DNA from 2 places in the Pseudomonas sp. NPDC087697 genome. Region 1 is predicted to be linked to the other one. Evidence: predicted binding sites of a transcription regulator. Region 1 holds the regulator's gene; the other holds the start of a gene.
What was found. The regulator sigma-54, encoded in region 1, starts transcription at its own class of promoters, with help from an activator protein. The targets are predictions, from matches to a motif close to ANTGGCATNNANNTTGCTNT.
Positions count from the first base shown of each region.

Region 1 (10,407 bases):
GGGAAGTTGAAACCGTTGAGTTCAACCGTGATCAGGGTTTTGGTATCACCTTGTATGTTGGCCAGCGCAAAGGCTCGGCCAGCACCTCGGCCAGTGGCCCCGAGGCGATTCGCGAAACCGTTGCTGCCGCCCTGGCCATCGCCAGGCACACCTCCGAGGACGAACACTCGGGCCTGGCTGACGCCGCGCTGATGGCCAAGGACTTGCCGGACTTCGATCTGTTCCACGAATGGGACATCACCCCGGAGCAAGCGATCGAGCGGGCGCTGGCCTGTGAAGCGGCGGCGTTCGCCACCGACAGTCGGATCAAGAACGCCGACGGCACCACTTTGAGCACTCACCAGGGTTGCCGCGTGTACGGCAACAGCCATGGTTTTATCGGCGGTTATGCGTCGACGCGTCACAGCCTGAGCTGCGTGATGATTGCCGAAGCTGACGGCCAGATGCAGCGCGACTATTGGTACGACGTCAATCGCCAGGGCAACTTGCTGGCCGATCCGGTCAGCATCGGTCAACGTGCAGCGCAACGTGCTGCCAGCCGCCTGGGCGCGCGTCCGGTGCCGACCTGCGAAGTGCCGGTGCTGTTTTCCGCAGAACTGGCGGGCGGTTTGTTCGGCAGTTTCCTGGGTGCGATTTCGGGCGGAAACCTGTACCGCAAGTCGTCGTTCCTCGAAGGTGCGCTGGGGCAGAAGCTCTTCCCTGAATGGCTGACTATCGATGAGCGTCCGCACCTGATGCGCGCCATGGGCAGTTCGGCGTTCGATGGCGATGGTCTGGCGACTTATGCCAAACCGTTCGTCGAGAAGGGCGAGTTGGTGTCTTACGTGTTGGGTACTTATTCAGGCCGTAAACTTGGCATGCCAAGCACCGCCAACTCCGGTGGTGTGCACAACCTGTTCGTCACCTACGGCGACGAAGATCAGGCGGCGCTGCTGCGACGCATGGGGCGCGGATTGCTGGTGACCGAATTGATGGGCCAGGGCTTGAACATGGTCACCGGTGACTACTCTCGCGGTGCGGCGGGTTTCTGGGTCGAGAATGGCGAAATCCAGTTCGCGGTCCAGGAAGTGACCATCGCCGGCAACATGCGCGACATGTTCAAGCAGATCGTTGCGGTGGGTAATGACCTGGAACTGCGCAGCAACATTCGCACCGGTTCGGTGTTGATCGAGCGGATGACGGTGGCGGGTAGCTAAACCCTTACCGTTATGAAAAAAAAAGCGCGCCACCCATTGGGTGGCGCGCTTTTTTTAATGGCCGCGATAAGGATCGCAGCCTGCGGCAGCTCCTACGGGATCAGGACTCACATGAATATCGCGTCGAACACATGTAGGAGCTGCCGCAGGCTGCGATCTTTTACTCACCTTCGCCGAAATAGTTGTTGATCAGCTCTTTCAACGCATCCAGCGCCTCCTGAGCTTGATCACCTTCTGCGTTAAGGTGGATCGTCGTTCCCTTACCGGCGGCCAACATCATCATGGACATGATGCTCTTGCCATCGACCATCTTGCTCGTGTCGGGGGTGCGGCCCACTCTGATCTCGCAGGGAAACTCCGCAGCTTTGCCCACGAACTTGGCGGAAGCGCGGGCATGCAGGCCCAGTTTGTTGATGATTTCAATTTCCAGAGCGGGCATCGCGGTGTGAATCCTTTAGCTAAGGTCGCGGTGGCGAACCTGGACGTTCTTCAGGGATTGTTGCAGGACCTGACCCAGACGTTCGGTCAGGTAGACGGAGCGGTGATGCCCGCCGGTGCAGCCAATGGCGATTGTGACGTAAGCGCGGTTGCTGGCGGCAAAGCGCGGCAGCCATTTGAGCAGGTAGCTGGAGATGTCCTGGAACATCTCTTCGACATCCGGCTGCGCAGCCAGATACTCGGCAACCGGCTGGTCCAGCCCGGATTGAGCACGCAGTTCCGGTTTCCAGTACGGGTTCGGCAAGCAACGCACGTCGAACACCAGGTCGGCATCGACCGGCATGCCCCGCTTGAAACCGAAGGACTCTACCAGAAACGCAGTGCCTGGCTCTGGCTGGTTCAAGAGACGCAATTTGATGGTATCGCGCAGCTGATACAGGTTCAGATTGGTGGTGTTGACCTTGAGGTCGGCCAGGTCGGCAATCGGCCCCAGCAGACTGGTCTCGTCATTGATGGCTTCGGCCAGCGAGCGGTTGGCGTTGCTCAGCGGGTGGCGGCGACGGGTTTCCGAAAAGCGCTTGAGCAGGGTTTCTTCGTCGGCGTCCAGATACAGCACATCACACTGGATGTGCCGGCTGCGGACTTCTTCCAACAGCTCCGGGAAGCGTGACAGATGGCTCGGCAGGTTACGCGCATCGATGGAGACGGCGACCAGAGGCTGCGCCAGTTCGGTGTGAATCAGTGCACGCTCGGCCAATTCCGGCAACAGGCCGGCCGGCAGGTTGTCGATGCAGTAGTAGCCGTTGTCCTCCAGCACATCGAGGGCGGTGCTTTTACCTGAGCCTGAGCGGCCGCTGACGATGATCAAGCGCATGGTTAGTGACCGTTCTGCTCGTCGAGGACAACCTGATACAAGGCTTCATTGCTGGTGGCGCTGCGCAGGCGATCGCGGACTTCTTTACGATCAAGCATGCTGGCGATCTGGCGGAGCAGCTCCAGGTGCGCATCGGTAGCGGCTTGCGGGACCAGCAAAACGAACAGCAGGTCGACCGGGGCACCGTCGATGGCATCGAAATCTATAGGGGCGTCCAGGTGCATCAAGGCACTGATGGGCGACTCGCAACCTTTGAGGCGGCAGTGGGGGATAGCGATGCCGTTGCCAAAACCGGTGGAACCGAGTTTTTCACGGGCAATCAGGCTCTCGAAGACATCTTGCATCTCCAGATCCGGCACTTCGCGGGCGATCAGGTTGGCAATTTGTTCAAGGGCGCGTTTTTTACTGCCGCCCGGCACGTTCACCAAAGAACGGCCGGGGGTCAGGATGTTTTCAAGTCGGATCATGGGTTGGGAGTATTAACGACCGGTTGCGCCTTGGAGCTGGCCCTGGGTCTTTTCCTTATGCTTTTTGAGTTGGCGATCCAGTTTGTCGGTCAGAGCGTCGATCGCGGCATACATGTCGTTATGCTCAGCGTTGGCAACTACTTCTCCACCGGGGATATGCAGCGTGGCTTCGATTTTCTGCAGCAGCTTCTCGACGGTCATCGTGACCTGCACGTTGGTGATCTTGTCGAAATGCCTTTCTAATCGTTCGAGTTTTTCGCCGATGTATTTGCGCAGGGGTTCGGTCACTTCCAGTTGGTGTCCACTGATATTGACTTGCATACAGCTTCTCCTTCGTTGCCAGTGCATAAGGCGGCAGGCTGGTTTACCTGCCACTAGGCTGTGTCCGAAAAGTTTTTCGAACACAACCTTGGAACGCTGTGGCGTAGCCCGCTACATCAACCGCTTGCGTTCGCTCGAAGGCGCGATCCCAAGGGACTCGCGGTACTTGGCGACGGTGCGGCGGGCCACCTGAATGCCTTGTGCCTCCAGTAAACCAGCGATCTTGCTGTCACTCAACGGCTTTTTCTGATTTTCCGCGGCAACCAGTTTTTTGATGATCGCGCGGATCGCTGTGGACGAGCATTCACCGCCTTCAGAGGTGCTGACGTGGCTGGAGAAAAAGTATTTCAGTTCATAAATACCGCGCGGGGTATGCATGAATTTTTGCGTGGTCACCCTTGAAATCGTCGACTCGTGCATGCCGACCGCTTCAGCGATGTCATGCAGGACCAACGGCTTCATGGCTTCATCGCCGTACTCAAGGAAGCCGCGCTGGTGCTCGACGATCTGGGTGGCGACTTTCATCAGGGTTTCGTTGCGGCTTTGCAGGCTCTTGATGAACCAGCGCGCTTCCTGCAACTGATTGCGCATGAAGGTGTTGTCGGCGCTGGTGTCGGCGCGACGGACGAAACCGGCGTATTGCGGGTTGACGCGCAAACGCGGAACCGACTCCTGGTTCAGCTCCACGAGCCAGCGTTCGTTGTCTTTGCGCACGATGACGTCGGGAACCACGTATTCGGCTTCGCTGGACTCGATTTGCGAGCCCGGACGCGGGTTGAGGCTCTGTACCAGTTCGATGACCTGGCGCAGTTCATCTTCCTTGAGCTTCATGCGGCGCATCAGCTGGCTGTAGTCGCGACTGCCCAGCAGGTCGATGTAGTCGATGACGAGGCGCTTGGCCTCGGCCAGCCAAGGGGTCTTGGCGGGCAGTTGACGCAGTTGCAGCAACAGGCATTCGCCGAGGTTGCGTGCGCCGATGCCGGCAGGCTCGAATTGCTGGATGCGATGCAGGACGGCTTCGATCTCGTCCAGTTCGATGTCCAGTTCCGGATCGAAGGCTTCGAGGATTTCCTCAAGCGTTTCGTCCAGGTAGCCCTGATTGTTGATGCAGTCGATCAGGGTTACGGCGATCAGCCGATCGGTGTCGGACATTGGCGCCAGGTTCAATTGCCAGAGCAGATGGCTCTGCAGGCTCTCGCCGGCGGAGGTGCGAGTGGTGAAGTCCCATTCGTCGTCATCGTTGCTCGGCAGGCTGCTGGCGCTGGTCTGGTAAACGTCTTCCCAGGCGGTGTCGACCGGCAGTTCGTTAGGGATGCGCTCGTTCCAGTCGCCTTCCTCGAGGTTATCCACCGTGGGGGCGGTTTCCTGGTAGGTGGGTTCCTGGATATCGGTGTTGGGTTTCTGCTCGATGTTGTCCGCCATCGGGTCGGCGTTATCGAAGTCGTCGCCTTCTTCCTGGCGTTCGAGCATTGGATTGGACTCCAATGCCTCCTGGATTTCCTGTTGCAGGTCCAGGGTCGACAATTGGAGCAGGCGGATGGCCTGTTGCAGCTGCGGTGTCATCGTCAGCTGCTGGCCCATTCTCAAGACTAGCGATGGTTTCATGGCAGGGGCTTAACACCTTAATTCGCCGGCGCACATGCGCCATCCACTACAGGGCGCGTGAGCGCCAAACATAAGCAAATTATATGCCTGAAACTGAAGTGTTTGCCTAGAGCGCTGTAACAATAAAAACGTATAGTTTTTATTGGGGCAAGCGCTCCGGCGACTGACCAGGCACCTCAGTGCTTACAGGCGGAATTCATGGCCCAGGTACACTTCCTTGACCAGGTCGTTGGCCAGGATGGTTTCAGCGTCGCCTTCGGCGATCAGTTGGCCATCGTTGACGATGTAAGCGGTTTCGCAGATGTCCAGGGTTTCGCGGACGTTGTGGTCCGTGATCAGCACGCCGATACCCTTGGCCTTGAGGTGATGAATGATCTGCTTGATGTCGCCCACCGAAATCGGGTCCACGCCGGCGAACGGTTCGTCGAGCAGGATAAATTTCGGCGCTGTGGCCAGGGCACGGGCGATTTCCACGCGGCGACGTTCGCCACCGGAAAGGCTCATGCCGAGGTTTTCGCGGATGTGGTTGATGTGGAATTCCTGCAGCAGGCTTTCCAGCTCCTTGCGACGACCGGCCTTGTCGAGCTCCTTGCGGGTCTCGAGGATGGCCATGATGTTGTCGGCGACCGAGAGTTTGCGGAAGATCGACGCTTCTTGCGGCAGATAGCCGATACCCGCTCGTGCACGACCGTGCATCGGCTGGTGGCTGACGTCCAGGTCGTCGATCAGTACGCGCCCCTGATCGGCCTGGACCAGGCCCACGATCATGTAGAAGCAGGTGGTCTTGCCGGCGCCGTTCGGGCCAAGCAGGCCGACGATCTGGCCGCTGTCGATCGACAGGCTGACGTCACGCACGACCTGGCGGCTCTTGTAGCTCTTGGCCAGATGCTGAGCTTTCAGAGTTGCCATTACTGGGCCTTCTGCTGGTCGGTTTTCTGCTTCGGCTGGATGACCATATCGACCCGTGGGCGCGGCGCAGTCACCGAGGCACCGGTGGCACGGCCTGCGTTAGCAACCTGCTTGACGGTGTCGTAGACGATTTTCTCGCCTTCGGTGGTGTTGCCTTCGTTGATCACTTTGGCGCGGTCAATCAGTACGATGCGGTTTTGCGCAGCATGGTACTGGATAGTCACCCCGTAGCCCTTGACCGGCTGCGGATCGCCAACCTTCTGCAACTGCTCGAAATACGCCAGGTTGCCCACCGAGGTCACGACATCGATTTCGCCGGCCTTGGTGCGGGTGATGGTCACGGTGTTGCCGGTGATTTTCATCGAGCCCTGGGTAATGATCACGTCACCTTTGTAGGTGGCGATGCCTTGTTTGTCATCCAGTTGAGCGTCGTCAGCCTGAATGCGAATAGGTTGCTGGCTATCGTTCGGCAGAGCCCAGGCGCTCACGCTTCCCAGTGCAGCGCCCAGACTGAGCAAAATAGGGAGAGTTTTAACGAGCCTCATACTGTCCTCTTACGTTCGATAGCAGGTGTATCCTGCTGTCTTTCAAATACGCTTTCATTCCGTTACCAGTCGATACACCACCAGCGCCGTCGATTCTAACGGCTTGCTGGGTCTGCGCATATTGCTGTTGCGGGAATACCGTCATACGACTGCTGGTAATAAGCATTGGGCGGTCCTTCTCGTCGGTACGTGCGATACGTACCGAGTCGATCAGCTCAACTTCAGTGCCACCCGAATTGACCTCGCCACGATCGCTCTGGACGTGCCAGGGGAACGCAGTGCCCCGATACATATTCAGGTCGGGCTTGGTCAGCAGGGTTATGTCGGTGGCTTTGAGATGCTCGACCTTGTCGGAGGTCAGGTCGTACTGCAATTTGCCATCGGGCTGGTACTGCACACTGTGGGCGTTGATGGCGTAATAGTCGATCTGGCTCTCGTCGACGTGCGCTACCGGCTTGTCGAGGAAGCGTTCCGGGCTGATGTTCCAGTAGCCAGCGGCCGCGAACAGTGCGGCTATGACCCCGAAAAACAGTATGTTGCGAATCTTTTTGCTCAGCATAGGTGGCTCACAGGTACGCGGCGTTAGCCGCTTCAAGGTTGCCCTGGGCGCGCAGGATCAGCTCACAGAACTCGCGAGCGGCACCTTCGCCGCCACGGGCCTGGGTGATGCCGTGAGCGTGCTCGCGGACGAAGCTGGCGGCGTTGGCCACTGCCATGCCCAGGCCCACGCGGCGAATCACCGGCAAATCCGGCAGGTCATCGCCCAGGTAGGCAACCTGCTCATAGCTTAGGCCCAGTTGCGCCAGAAGCTCGTCGAGTACCACCAGTTTGTCCTCGCGGCCCTGATACAGGTGAGGAATGCCGAGGTTTTTGGCCCGTCGTTCGACCACCGGGGTTTTGCGTCCGCTGATAATGGCGGTTGTCACGCCGGAGGCCATCAGCATCTTGATGCCCTGGCCGTCGAGGGTGTTGAACGTCTTGAATTCGCTGCCGTCCTCGAGGAAGTACAGGCGACCGTCAGTCAGCACTCCGTCAACGTCGAAAACCGCCAGCTTGATGTTTTTGCCGCGTTGCAGCAGGTCCGTGCTCATTACATTACTCCCGCACGCAGCAAATCGTGCATGTTCAAGGCGCCCACCGGACGGTCCTCGCTGTCGACCACCACCAGGGCGTTGATTTTGTGGTCTTCCATGATCTTCAGGGCTTCGGCGGCGAGCATCTCGGCGCGTGCAGTCTTGCCATGAGGGGTCATGACGTCGTCGATGGTGGCTTGATGAATATCGATGGTCCGGTCCAGCGTGCGGCGCAGGTCGCCGTCCGTGAAGATGCCGGCGAGTTTACCGTCAGCTTCCAGTATCACGGTCATGCCCAGGCCCTTGCGGGTCATTTCCATCAGCGCGTCTTTGAGCAGTGTACCGCGCACGACTTGCGGCAATTCCTGGCCCGCGTGCATGACGTTTTCGACCTTCAGCAACAAGCGACGACCCAGAGCGCCGCCAGGGTGTGAAAACGCGAAGTCTTCGGCTGTAAAACCGCGGGCCTCCAGCAAGGCAACGGCCAGTGCATCACCCATCACCAGCGCTGCGGTGGTAGAGGAGGTCGGCGCCAGGTTCAGTGGGCAGGCTTCGTGCTCGACATGAACATTGAGGTTCACTTCGGCAGCCTTGGCCAATGGCGAACCAGGGTTGCCGGTCAGACTGATCAGTTTGATGCCCAGACGCTTGATCAGCGGCAGCAGCGTGACAATTTCGTTGGTGGAGCCGGAGTTCGACAACGCGAGGATGATGTCGTCGCGGGTGATCATGCCCATATCGCCGTGACTGGCTTCGGCCGGGTGCACGAAGAAAGCCGTGGTGCCGGTGCTGGCAAGGGTGGCCGCAATCTTGTTGCCGATGTGCCCGGATTTGCCCATGCCGACCACTACCACGCGGCCCTTGCTGGCCAGAATCATCTCGCAAGCGCGTACGAAATCCGCGTCGATATGGGCCAGCAAGCCTTCTACGGCTTCAAGCTCGAGGCGGATGGTGCGTTGTGCTGATTGAATCAGGTCGCTGGATTGGCTCATGTCAGAAATCGTATAGCCTGATGAAAAGGCGGCGATTATAGCGGTAATGATCAAATCCCTCACGTTAGTTCGTCGTGCTTTATTCAGGCGACTCCCCCAAATGCTGAAACTTGCGTCTTTTTGCCTGTCTTGATGCTGAACACCGCAGGCTTCGGCCTTGGGCGCTTTGCATTAGCAGTGATATAGTTCGTCGCCAGTTCGGCCTGCCCAGGATGTCATGTGCTCTCGGCAGGGAGCGCGGCGTCCGAGTGAGAGGCTTGCATCGCAAGGAGTTTAGATGAGTGCCGATAACGCCTACGCGGTCGAGCTGAAGGGAGTGTCCTTCAAGCGCGGCGCGCGCAGCATTTTCAATAATGTCGATATTCGCATTCCGCGCGGTAAGGTCACCGGTATCATGGGACCTTCCGGCTGCGGAAAAACCACACTGCTGCGCCTGATGGGCGCGCAGTTGCGCCCTTCAAGTGGCGAAGTGTGGGTCAACGGTCAAAATTTGCCCAAGCTGTCGCGCAGCGATCTGTTTGATGCGCGCAAGCATATGGGCGTGCTGTTTCAGAGCGGCGCACTGTTCACAGACCTCGATGTTTTCGAAAACATAGCCTTTCCACTGCGTGTTCACACCCAGCTTCCGGATGAAATGATCCGTGACATCGTTTTGCTCAAGTTGCAGGCGGTGGGGTTGCGCGGTGCGATCGACCTGATGCCCGATGAGCTGTCCGGTGGCATGAAGCGTCGTGTCGCGCTGGCGCGGGCCATTGCCCTTGATCCGCAGATTCTGATGTACGACGAGCCTTTTGTCGGTCAGGACCCAATCGCCATGGGCGTACTGGTGCGTCTGATCCGTCTGCTCAACGACGCCTTGGGCATCACCAGCATCGTGGTTTCCCATGACCTGGCCGAAACCGCGAGCATTGCCGATTACCTGTATGTCGTGGGCGATGGGCAGGTGTTGGGGCAGGGGACTCCCGATGAGCTGATGGACTCCGATAATCCGCGGATTCACCAATTCATGAAAGGTGATCCAGACGGGCCGGTACCGTTCCACTTTCCAGCGACGGATTACCGCGCAGATCTTCTGGGGAAGCGCTGATGCGCAAGATTTCACTTATAGAGAGAGTTCGTCGATTCGGTCAGGCCGGCATCGACAGCGTTGCGGTGCTCGGTCGTTCATCGCTGTTCCTGTTTCACGCCCTGCTGGGGCGTGGTGGCATCAGCGGCGCTTTTGGCTTGCTGGTCAAGCAACTGCACTCGGTCGGCGTGATGTCCCTGGTGATCATCGTGGTCTCCGGGATATTCATCGGGATGGTGCTGGCGCTGCAAGGCTTCAACATTTTGTCCAGTTACGGTTCGGAGCAGGCGGTCGGGCAGATGGTTGCACTGACGCTGTTGCGTGAACTGGGGCCGGTGGTGACCGCGTTGCTGTTCGCCGGGCGTGCCGGTTCTGCGTTGACCGCTGAAATCGGTAACATGAAATCCACCGAGCAGTTGTCCAGTCTGGAAATGATTGGCGTCGACCCGCTCAAGTACATCATTGCCCCCCGGCTGTGGGCCGGCTTCATTTCCCTGCCGCTGCTGGCGATGATTTTCAGCGTGGTCGGGATCTGGGGCGGCTCCTGGGTGGCCGTCGACTGGTTGGGTGTGTATGAAGGTTCCTACTGGTCGAACATGCAAAACAGCGTGACGTTCGATGGTGACGTGTTCAATGGCATTATTAAAAGCATCGTCTTTGCCTTTGTCGTGACCTGGATCGCCGTATTCCAAGGCTATGACTGCGAACCCACTTCAGAAGGGATCAGTCGTGCCACCACCAAGACCGTGGTGTATGCCTCATTGGCCATTCTCGGCCTGGACTTTATTTTGACTGCCTTGATGTTTGGAGATTTCTGATGCAAAACCGCACCCTGGAAATCGGTGTCGGCCTTTTCTTGCTGGCTGGCATCCTGGCTTTAGTGTTGCTTGCCCTGCGGGTCAGTGGACTGTCCCCTGTTTC
Region 1 is NZ_JBIUVW010000011.1:124,526-134,932, reverse strand. Features, by position in the region: gene pmbA (metalloprotease PmbA) at 1-1,196, shown strand, start outside; gene ACIPIN_RS11225 (HPr family phosphocarrier protein) at 1,357-1,635, opposite strand; gene rapZ (RNase adapter RapZ) at 1,651-2,508, opposite strand; gene ptsN (PTS IIA-like nitrogen regulatory protein PtsN) at 2,511-2,975, opposite strand; gene hpf (ribosome hibernation-promoting factor, HPF/YfiA family) at 2,988-3,296, opposite strand; gene ACIPIN_RS11205 (RNA polymerase factor sigma-54) at 3,408-4,901, opposite strand; gene lptB (LPS export ABC transporter ATP-binding protein) at 5,085-5,810, opposite strand; gene lptA (lipopolysaccharide transport periplasmic protein LptA) at 5,810-6,355, opposite strand; gene lptC (LPS export ABC transporter periplasmic protein LptC) at 6,342-6,914, opposite strand; gene ACIPIN_RS11185 (KdsC family phosphatase) at 6,922-7,446, opposite strand; gene ACIPIN_RS11180 (KpsF/GutQ family sugar-phosphate isomerase) at 7,446-8,420, opposite strand; gene ACIPIN_RS11175 (ATP-binding cassette domain-containing protein) at 8,698-9,507, shown strand; gene mlaE (lipid asymmetry maintenance ABC transporter permease subunit MlaE) at 9,507-10,304, shown strand; gene mlaD (outer membrane lipid asymmetry maintenance protein MlaD) at 10,304-10,407, shown strand, end outside.

Region 2 (10,407 bases), on a different contig from region 1:
GTTCTGGCTCTGGCGGGTTGTGCAGCCGATCCGGCGCCGAATGAACAATTGCGTTTGACCGAGCGGGCTCTGGAACAGGCCGCCGCTGTTGGGGCAACAACTGAAGATGTGCCTGAGCTGAAACTCGCTGAAGGCAAGTTCGTTCAGGCTCAGGCGGACATGACCCATCAATCATTCAAGGATGCGCGCGTGCAGGCCGAACAGGCGGAGCTGGACGCGCGTCTGGCCGAGGCCAAGGTTCTGACGTTGAAAAGTCAGGAGAAACTGAACGTGCTCAATACCCGCATCACTCGCCTGCGCAAGCAGCTGGGAGATGCCCAATGAACCTGAAAAACACAATCCTGGGTGGCTTGCTGCTGGTCGGTTGCGCGGGGCTTGCCGGCTGTGCAGGTCAACAGAGCGCGGCTGCTTTGCAACAAGCCGGTGCTGACTTTCAGAAGGTCAAGGAAGATTCGAATGTATTGCGCATCGCGCCCAAGGACGTGATTCGGGCCGGTGAATCCCTTGCCCGGGCTGATCGCCTGTCGACCTACTGGGGCAGCGGCGCGGATGTTCAGCATTACGCTTACCTGAGTCAGCGTTACAGCGAAATTGCCCGTCAACACACAGAGCAAGCGCTGAATGATGAGCGTGCGGTGAAGCTTGAGTTGGAGCGTCAGCGCCTGCAACTGGCATTGCGCGAGAACAAACTGCTCAGCGTGCAACAACAGGGTAAATGGCTCGAAGAACAAATCATCAACCTGGCCACGACCCAGACCGATCGCGGTCTGGTCATGACCTTGGGAGATGTATTGTTCGACACCGGTGAAGCCGAGCTGAAAAATTCGGCAAACCGCACCGTGCTGAAAATTGTCCAGTTCCTTCAGCTCAATCCCAAGCGTGTGGTGCGGATCGAAGGTTATACCGACAGCACAGGCGGCAAGCAGGACAACCTCCAACTGTCTCGCGACCGTGCCCAGTCAGTGGCGGACATGCTGATCGATCTGGGGATCGACGATAAACGCATTCAGGTCGAAGGCTACGGCGATGAATACCCGGTAGAGGCCAACGCTTCCGAGCGGGGGCGGGCGCAGAACCGCCGGGTCGAAATTGTGTTCTCCGATGCAAAAGGCCAGCTCGGCGCTGCCCGCTAAGGTCAGCGTTACTGGAAAACCCGGCCCCTCAGCGGTGCCGGGTTTTTTTTGCCTGCGAATTGGATCGCGCCATACCCATAAAAGCAGTACAGTTTTTGCTGTCACTGCACTGTACGGTCGACTATTGTGGCAACTGTCCCAGTACACTTCTAAACTGTTCCGGTATTGTTTCACACAAGAATAAAATGCCCGTGAAATCGAGTGCTGCGTCATGACCAATCTATTGCTCTATCAACGTATCGCTCAGCAATTGGCTGAGGATATCCGGCGTGGCGTCTATCAGCCTGGCGAGCGCGTGCCTTCAGTGCGCAAGATGAGCTCGCAGCTCAATGTCAGCCACGCGACAGTGCTTCAGGCGTATGCCAACCTCGAAGATCAAGGGCTGATTCGCGCGCGCCCGCAGTCGGGTTATTACGTCCACCAGACCCCGGCGCTGACCGCTCCGACGCCGGATATCGCGCGAGTCGAGCGTCCAGGTCTGGTCACGCGCAGCAGCATCATTCAGCAAGTGTTGGTCGAGTCGCGTCGTGAAGGGGTGTTCCCGCTAGGCGCGGCGGTGCCCAGCGTCGACTACCTGCCGGTCCGGGCGCTGCACCAGCAATTGGCCAAGGTCACGCGGTTTCACAGCCCGCGGGCGTTCAGTTACATGTTCAGCCCGGGCTTTGAGCCGCTGCGTCGTCAGGTGGCGATCCGCATGCGTGATGCCGGCGTAGTGGTCGACCCTTCAGAAGTAGTCATCACCCATGGTTGCGTCGATGCGCTGCAAATGTCGTTGCGCGTCCTGACGCGTCCCGGCGATCTGATCGCAGCGGAGTCGCCGACCTACTACGGCCTGTTGCAACTCGCCGACTTGCTGGGTCTCAAAGTCATCGAGATTCCCAGCGACCCGGCGACGGGCATGAGCCTGGAAGCCTTGCAGTTGGCCGCCAACCAGTGGTCGATCAAGGCGTTGGTTCTGACCACCCGACTGAGCAACCCGCTGGGTGGCACCATGCCGGAAGAGCGGCAGAAGCAGCTGCTGCGCCTGGCTTCGGACTTCGATATCCAGGTTGTCGAAGACGATATTTACGGCGAGTTGATGTTCGAGCAGGGCCGCACCAAATCGTTGAAAGCCTATGACCGACTGGATCGGGTCATCTATTGCTCAAGTTTCTCCAAGACTCTGTCACCCGGTGTGCGTATCGGCTGGATGATTGCTGGCAAGTACCAGCAGGAAATCCAGCGATTGCAGACCTTCAGTACTCATTCGGCGTGCAGCGTGACGCAGATGGGGATCGCGGCCTATCTGGAGAACGGCGGCTACGATCGACACTTGCGCTACATTCGTCAGGAATACCGCAAAAATCTCAGCGCTTTTCAGCTGGCGGTGCAGCAGTATTTCCCTGAGGGAACGCAGATGACCCGGCCCACGGGTGGCTTCATTCTGTGGGTCAGCCTGCCGGGGCGGGTCAATACGCAGGAACTGCATGTACGTGCGTTGCAGCAGGGCATCAGTATCGCGCCAGGGCTTATTTTCAGTAACACCGAGCAGTTCAATCACTGCATTCGCTTGAACTGCGGAACGCCGTGGAATCGTGAAGCCGAGCGGGCGCTGATGACACTCGGGATGCTGGCTACTCAGCTGTGTCAGGAGACCGCTGGCGGTTTTTGACGCGGACCAGAGGGCGGGTTGTTATGCGAGCTTGTCAGAGACCTTCCAACAAGCGAGCATATGGCCCTCTGCCGTTAACGCTGTAGTGTTTATGAAAGCGATTTTTCCTGCTGGTTTGATGTTGGCGTGCCTGTTGAGTGTCTTCATTCCGGGTAGCGCGATGGCTGCGGCCGTCCCGGATAAAGGGGGCGGTAGCTCGTCTGAGGCGAAGGCGAAGCCCGTTGCGCCGGCAAAAACACACACGCCAGCCAAGAAGGCCGAAGCGGCGAAGAAGTCGACGCCACAAAAAAAACGCCCACCTGTTGCCTCAAAATCAAAGTCCGCGAGTGAGGTGGTCAGAACCACGTACTTGCCACCAGCCAAGCTGGATTTGAGTCTGCCACCGGATATGGTCAAGCAGTTGCAACCTGTCGGGAGTGTCCCGATAGTCAAACACGCACCTTTGCTGCCGCCCATGTTTGGTGAAAAACCCAAAGATGACAGCCCGTTTCAGCTCAACGGCCGCCTGCTGAGCAATGAAATGCAGTTGCAAATGCGCAAAGAAGAACACCGAGAAGTAGAAGGCGCGGCACTTGAGTTCGAGTTCAAGCACTAAATCACTCGTAGATCTGTGACCCCTGAACCAGACGCTTTGTCGGAGACTGGTCAGTCACACGTATTTGACTGAAAAAACCGATGCCCGGCCAATTTCAAACGGCTGTTTTAGCGGGTACTCTAGTCCACGTTATTCAACACACTACCCGTCGCGAGGAGCGTGTCGTCATGAACTGCCGTGAAGGCTGTGGCGCCTGTTGCATTGCCCCTTCCATCAGCACAGCTATCCCCGGAATGCCTAACGGCAAAGCGGCGGGAGAACGTTGTGTGCAACTTTCTGTCGATAATCTGTGCAGTATTTTCGGAAAACCTGAACGTCCGGCGGTATGCGGCGCATTTCAGGCGGATATCGAGGTCTGCGGCAGCAGCCAGGAAGAAGCCATCAAGTTGCTAGGTTGGTGGGAGGAAATGACCGCAGCGTAGTGTGTTCAACGAACGGAACTTCAACAATAAGGAATAAGACTATGGGTTCGCTGCATCGTATCGCTGTATTGTGTGGTTTGACGGTTCTGCTGGCTACAACAGCCCAGGCTGAAGACTGGGTCACTGCCAAGGAAGAGGCTGGTATCAAGGTTTCCCTGAGTGAAGTCGCCGGGTCTCAATACAAGGCCTACCGCGGTGTGACCGTGATGAAGACCTCCGTAGCCAAGTTGCGCGCTCTTCAGGAAGATGTGGTCGGCGCGTGCGCCTGGATTCATGAGTGCAAATTGCAGAAGTTACTCAAGCACGAAGGCGATCAAAGCTGGACCTACACTCAGTTCAGCACCCCATGGCCGGTGACTGCGCGTGATTCGGTGCTGCACGTGACCACCGTTGAGGGTACCGATGGCAGCCTGACCCGTAAGCTTGAAGGTGTGCCGACCTACCTTCCTGAAGAAAAAGGCTTTGTGCGTGTCGCCCAGGTTCAAGGCTTCTGGAAATTTGTTCCAAAAGGCGCGGACCAGGTCGAAGTGACCTATCAGGTTCATACCGATCCAGGTGGCAGCGTGCCGTCCTGGCTGGCCAACAAGTTCGTTGTCGACGCGCCATTCAATACCTTGAAAGCACTGAAAGAACGCGCTGAGAAGTAATTCCGCGCTCTTTGGAAAGAGGCCGTCAACAGGCGGCCTTATTCATCTCAAACCAATGGGTTTCGCGGGAACGATTGCCCGGCGTTCGGGGTCGAGATGTTGTAAGCCCATCAATGGGCTTAATCGAGGAGGCACCGATGCAAAAGTGGGAAGTCACCTTCGTTGATCATCACGGCGTGCAGACCGTGGAGCAATTCGATTGCGAACAAAAACCCACGATGGAGCGGGCCGCGCAATTGATTCGTTCAAAACTCCTCCCTGTTCCGGCCGAGCTCGATCTCAATGATCTGGAGGGTCGAACCGATGATCCGACAGTCAAAAGTCTGAAAGATCAAAACAGCATTGAAATTCTCAGTATCACTCCAATTGCATAACCTCTTGATGCGACTCACAACCAGGTCTTGGCAGCAGCTCTGACTTGGGGCTACTCTGCAATCGAGATCAGCGAATGGATCGCTAAGGTCTGGTCTTGTCAGCTACATGCTTGTTTCCCGGCGGCAATCTGATTGCCGTATCACCCTCACCATTCGGTTGCGGGCGCAGGGAGTACGGAAAGTCTATCCATCAGTTTGAGGAGGACGTTTCATGAGCACAGCCTATCAAGAAGACATCAGCAGCAGCGTGCTGCGCCGCATGAAAGAGGGCGGTTTTGACTTTTCACGGTTCCATCCCATCGAGTTCTACGCCATTTTCCCGGATGAGGAGCGGGCACGCAGGGCGGCAGGGCATTTTCGCGGTGAATCCTTGAATGCGCAGGTCAGCGTGCGCGATGACGGTGCCTGGCATCTGGAGTTGAGCAAGGTGATGTACGCCACTTACGGCGGTATCGGCGACTTCGAGCAGGACTTTGAGGCGGTGGTCGAGCCTTTGGGTGGGATTATCGAGGGATGGGGCGTCAAGCAGGAGGTACGAGGGCTACTCGCATAACACTATGAACAGCGACAACACTCAGCAACGGCTGACCTCAGGGTTGGCCGTTTTCGTTCGTGGCGATTAAAAATCAAAAGACTGCTGTCGCACGCAGGCAGTGAAATCAACTCTGGCTATGCTGGTAATAGCCATGAGCATTGCTTCGCAATGAAGCGGGGGCGATCAGGTTGGGGCATTTGCCGCACAGAATTGGTGCGGTGTGCGTTGGGCGATTATCCAACTGATTGATAATAAAGCGTTTATGCCGCTGGCACGGGCCTTGCGAAGCCTAGGTGTCCGGGTGACAAGGAGTACGGCATGATCCGCACCTATTTTGATGAGATGTACGACGCCGGCGGCCTGGTCCGCCCGCATTATCGGGAGTTTGCCCGTTGGTTAGCTGAAACGCCTGACGAGCTTTTGGCACAACGGCGACGCGAGGCCGATCTGTTATTTCATCGCGCCGGGATAACCTTCACGCTCTATGGTGATGAGCAAGGGACAGAGCGCCTGATTCCCTTCGACACCATTCCCCGCAGCATCCCCGCCAGTGAATGGCGGATCGTCGAGCGCGGCTGTATTCAACGGGTCAAGGCACTGAACATGTTTCTTGCCGACCTGTATCACGAGCAGCGCATCATCAAGGCCGGCATTATCCCGGCCGAACAAGTGCTGGCTAACGAGCAGTACCAGTTGGCCATGCAAGGGCTGGATCTGCATCGCGATATCTATTCGCACATCTCTGGCGTCGATCTGGTGCGCGATGGCGACGGCACGTACTACGTGCTCGAAGACAATTTGCGTACACCCAGCGGCGTCAGCTACATGCTCGAAGACCGCAAGATGATGATGCGGTTGTTCCCCGAGTTGTTCGCCGCACAGCGTATCGCTCCCATCGATCATTATCCGAACCTGTTACTCGACACCCTGAAAAGCTCCAGTGCGCTGGACAACCCGAGTGTCGTGGTGCTGACCCCCGGGCGTTTCAACAGTGCGTTCTTCGAGCACGCGTTTCTGGCGCGCGAGATGGGCGTGGAGCTGGTGGAGGGCGCGGACTTGTTCGTACGCGATGACAAGGTGTTCATGCGTACCACCGACGGGCCGAAAGCCGTCGATGTGATCTACCGTCGCCTCGACGACGCCTTCCTCGACCCGTTGGCGTTCAACCCGGACTCGATGCTCGGCGTTCCAGGGCTGCTGTCGTCCTATCGCTCCGGCAATGTGGTGTTGGCGAATGCCATCGGCACCGGTGTCGCGGACGACAAATCGGTTTATCCGTTCGTGACCGACATGATTCGTTTCTACCTGGACGAAGAACCGATCCTGAAAAACGTGCCGACCTGGCAGTGTCGCAATCCGTCAGAACTTTCTCACGTGCTGGCGAACCTGCCTGAGCTGGTGGTCAAGGAAACCCAGGGTTCCGGTGGATACGGAATGCTGGTCGGACCCGCTGCCACTGCAGCGGAGATCGAATCGTTCCGCGCACGCATCAAGGCCAAACCCCACGCGTATATCGCACAACCAACGTTGTCCCTGTCGACGTGCCCGACGTTTGTCGAAAACGGCATCGCCCCGCGGCACATTGACTTGCGCCCGTTTGTCCTGTCTGGCCGCGAAACCCGGGTAGTGCCCGGTGGCCTCACCCGTGTAGCCCTGCGCGAAGGATCCCTGGTGGTCAATTCGTCCCAGGGTGGCGGAACCAAGGACACCTGGGTGGTCGAGGATTGAAGGAAGCCTGCCATGTTAAGTAGAACTGCCTCGGATTTGTATTGGATGTCGCGTTACCTGGAGCGGGCGGAAAACCTCGCACGGATGCTTGATATCAGTTATTCGCTGTCATTGATGCCGCAGGATGGCCGCGGTGACGGTCTGCACGAATTAGCGATGCCCTTGCTGATCACCGGCACGCTGGACGATTACCTGGAGCGCCATGGCGAATTGCACGCCGAACGATTGCTGCACTTCTTTGCCCTGGATGCGGCCAACCCGGCCAGCATCTACAGCTGTCTCGGCTCCGCGCGGGCCAGTGCCCACGCGGTACGTGGGCGAATCACCGCCGACATGTGGGAAAACATCAACTCGACCTGGCTGGAGATTCGCGGTATCGCCGAACAGGGCCTCAGTCGATATGGCATGAGCCGTTTCTGCGAGTGGATCAAAGAACGTTCCCACCTGTTCCGGGGCGCGTCCTACGGCACCATCATGCGTAACGATGCGTTCCGCTTCATTCGTCTGGGGACGTTCATCGAAAGGGCTGACAACACGTTGCGCCTGCTCGATGCCCGCTACGAAATGGCTGGCGATCAGGCTGAGGCGGTCAGCGATGGCACCGCCCACGCGTATTACCAGTGGAGTGCCTTGCTGCGGGCCTTGTCGTCGTTCGAGGCGTACACCGAGATCTACCGCGACGCACCTGGCGCCAGGCATGTCGCCGAACTGTTGCTGTTGCGTGCCGACGTACCGCGTTCGCTGCGTGCCTGCACCGAAGAAATCGATCAGATCCTCGCCCAACTGCCGGGGGCCAACGGCCGCCCCGCGCAACGTTTGGCGGCGGAAATGGACGCGCGGCTGCGTTACACCGGTATCAACGAAATCCTCGACGAAGGCCTGCACGCCTGGCTGACCGAATTCATCCCACTGGTGCGCCAGTTGGGCAACGCCATACACAGTTCCTACCTGGAGGCTGCATGAGACTTTCCATTAGCCACGAGACCACCTATCACTATGAAGATCAGGTGCGGGCGAGCATCCAGTATTTGCGACTGACACCCCACGACAGCGAGCGTCAGCACGTGCTCAGTTGGCAACTCGACCTGCCGCGGCCGGTGCGCGCGCAACTCGATCCGTTCGGCAACATCCTGCACGTGCTGACGATGGATGAGCCTCATGAGGCGATCATCATCGGCGCGCGGGGCCAGGTGGACATTGATGAGTTGCGTGAGGCCGAGCACGAGAGCCAGTCGGCGCTACCGTTCTTGCGTTTCACTCGACTGACCGAGGCGGACGAAGCGCTACGTGCGTTCGCCGAGAAGGAATGTCACCAGCGCCGTGATCGCACAGCGCTGATCGACTTGATGCATGGCCTCAACCAGCACATGACCTACACACCAGGTTCCACCGAAGTCGACACCAGCGCCGCTCAAGCCTTCGCCGGGCGTGCGGGCGTCTGCCAGGATCACGCCCACGCGTTTCTCGCCTGCACGCGCAGCCTGGGGATTCCAGCGCGTTATGTGTCGGGTTACCTGTACAGCGAAAACAGCGAGCACCTGGCCAGTCACGCCTGGGCTGAAGCGTGGCTCGACGACGCGTGGTACAGCTTCGATGTCACCAATGAACTGGCCAGGCCCGAGCGTCATCTGAAACTGGCGGTGGGCCTCGACTATCTCGATGCTTGCCCGGTACGCGGCATGCGCCGTGGCGGTGGGAGTGAGCAGATGCACGCCAAGGTGTTCGTCTCACCGACGCCGGCGCCAGTGATCTCTGTTCAGCAGCAGTAATTGTGGATACCGCTTCGCGAGCAAGCCCGCTCCCACATTAGATCTCCTGAGTACACACGATTTGTGTCACTCAGAAAGTCCAGTGTGGGAGCGGGCTTGCTCGCGAAGAGGTCGTCACCAACACCACATCTCTCAAACTATCAGGGCTGCTGCTTACGCCCCGCCATATGCTTCAAATACCCCACAAGCAACGTCATCTCCTCATCCGACAATACCGCCGTCGAGAACCCCGGCATCTTCGCCTGTGGCCATTGGCGCAAGCTTTGCGGGTCGCGGATATAGCGCTTGAGGAATTCGGCGCCAAAGTACTCGGTCGGGCTGAAGGGAATGTTCAGGTCCGGACCAAACTGCGCATCACCCGCGCCGTTCAGACGATGGCACGCCAGGCAGTTTTTCTGGAACAACGCATAGCCCAGATTCACCGGGTCATTTGCTGCGAGCGCCGGGTCTGGAAGCAGGGCCGGGAAGCGTACGCCGACCGCTGCCAGGCGTTTGATACTGGCGACCTGGAAAGGCCATTGCTCGGGACTGATATGGCCGGCCTGGGGGTTGGTCCACACCAGATAAAACGGCCCGGCGCTGGGTTTACCTTCCGACAGAGCTGGCCAAGGCTTGCTCGGGTCTTCAATGGCCAACCACGCCTGCGCGCCCGCCGTGTCGAGCAAAGGCGCGGCAGCCAGCTCGGCGGCGAAACCGTCCAGGGCCACGGCTTGCAAATGGTCGTCGGCTTTAATGCCGGTCAACAACGCAGCCAGCGGCACAGCGCGATAGCTCATGTCCCTTTTGTAGGAAACGTCGTCAGTGATCTGGATATTTCGAACCTGAGGATGCTTGAGCAACTCCTCGGTCTGCCAGGTTCGGCTGCCGGTGCCCAGGTCAAGCACCAGCTGCGCGGCATACAAGGGCGTGCCGAGCAGCAAGGCCCCAAGCAAAAGTAGAGCTTTCAAGTGATCGCCATCCTGTCGTGGGTATGCCGTGAAGGTTGGCACACGCGCACGGACCCGGGTAGCGAGCGAGTCAATTTTTTAGTGAGGCGTCGTAAACAACCACGCTTGATTATCCGATCACTTTTGTAAGGTTCGGCAAAATCAGTAACAGCGTAGTGGCGAATAAAATGAGCCCGGCTTGACGCACTTTCGAATGTTTGAACATGGCTGTCTGCCTTTTTTTGTTATTTCCTGAGCGTCGAATGCTTGCCTGCATTTCTCCATGACGGCAAAGCGCTGTAGTTCCCTTCTCACGAGCGCCTCGGCAAAACCCGACGACAACCTCGTAATGTTTACCTTAGGGGCCCCGCAGGCTGTGGTTTAGATCCATTTCGTATCAAGTAAGTGCAAAAAGCTTCTATAAAGGCATGAGGCGTATTGCCAGCTGCTTTGCCGGCCTTTTGCTAGACAGTTCGGTGACCTGAATCGGTTAATCCGATAGCTCACTACCGTCCGTCTGAGCGTGACCGTCAAGGCCGTTGAGCGCTTCGGTCATTGAATCCGCCGCTGCTGAGCCTAAGGTGAGAACTCGCTCATTATTCATCTGCCCAGCGGTACGAGGACGTC
Region 2 is NZ_JBIUVW010000040.1:25,446-35,852, forward strand. Features, by position in the region: gene ACIPIN_RS22615 (DUF4398 domain-containing protein) at 1-324, shown strand, start outside; gene ACIPIN_RS22620 (OmpA family protein) at 321-1,133, shown strand; gene ACIPIN_RS22625 (PLP-dependent aminotransferase family protein) at 1,345-2,784, shown strand; gene ACIPIN_RS22630 (translation initiation factor 2) at 2,876-3,379, shown strand; gene ACIPIN_RS22635 (YkgJ family cysteine cluster protein) at 3,547-3,801, shown strand; gene ACIPIN_RS22640 (START domain-containing protein) at 3,843-4,448, shown strand; gene ACIPIN_RS22645 (hypothetical protein) at 4,586-4,822, shown strand; gene ACIPIN_RS22650 (ribonuclease E inhibitor RraB) at 5,034-5,375, shown strand; gene ACIPIN_RS22655 (circularly permuted type 2 ATP-grasp protein) at 5,676-7,085, shown strand; gene ACIPIN_RS22660 (alpha-E domain-containing protein) at 7,098-8,048, shown strand; gene ACIPIN_RS22665 (transglutaminase domain-containing protein) at 8,045-8,854, shown strand; gene ACIPIN_RS22670 (c-type cytochrome) at 8,995-9,801, opposite strand.
Region 2: ACIPIN_RS22655 (circularly permuted type 2 ATP-grasp protein) is a predicted target of sigma-54. The motif match lies at 5,503-5,522, and genes of this name have one in related genera.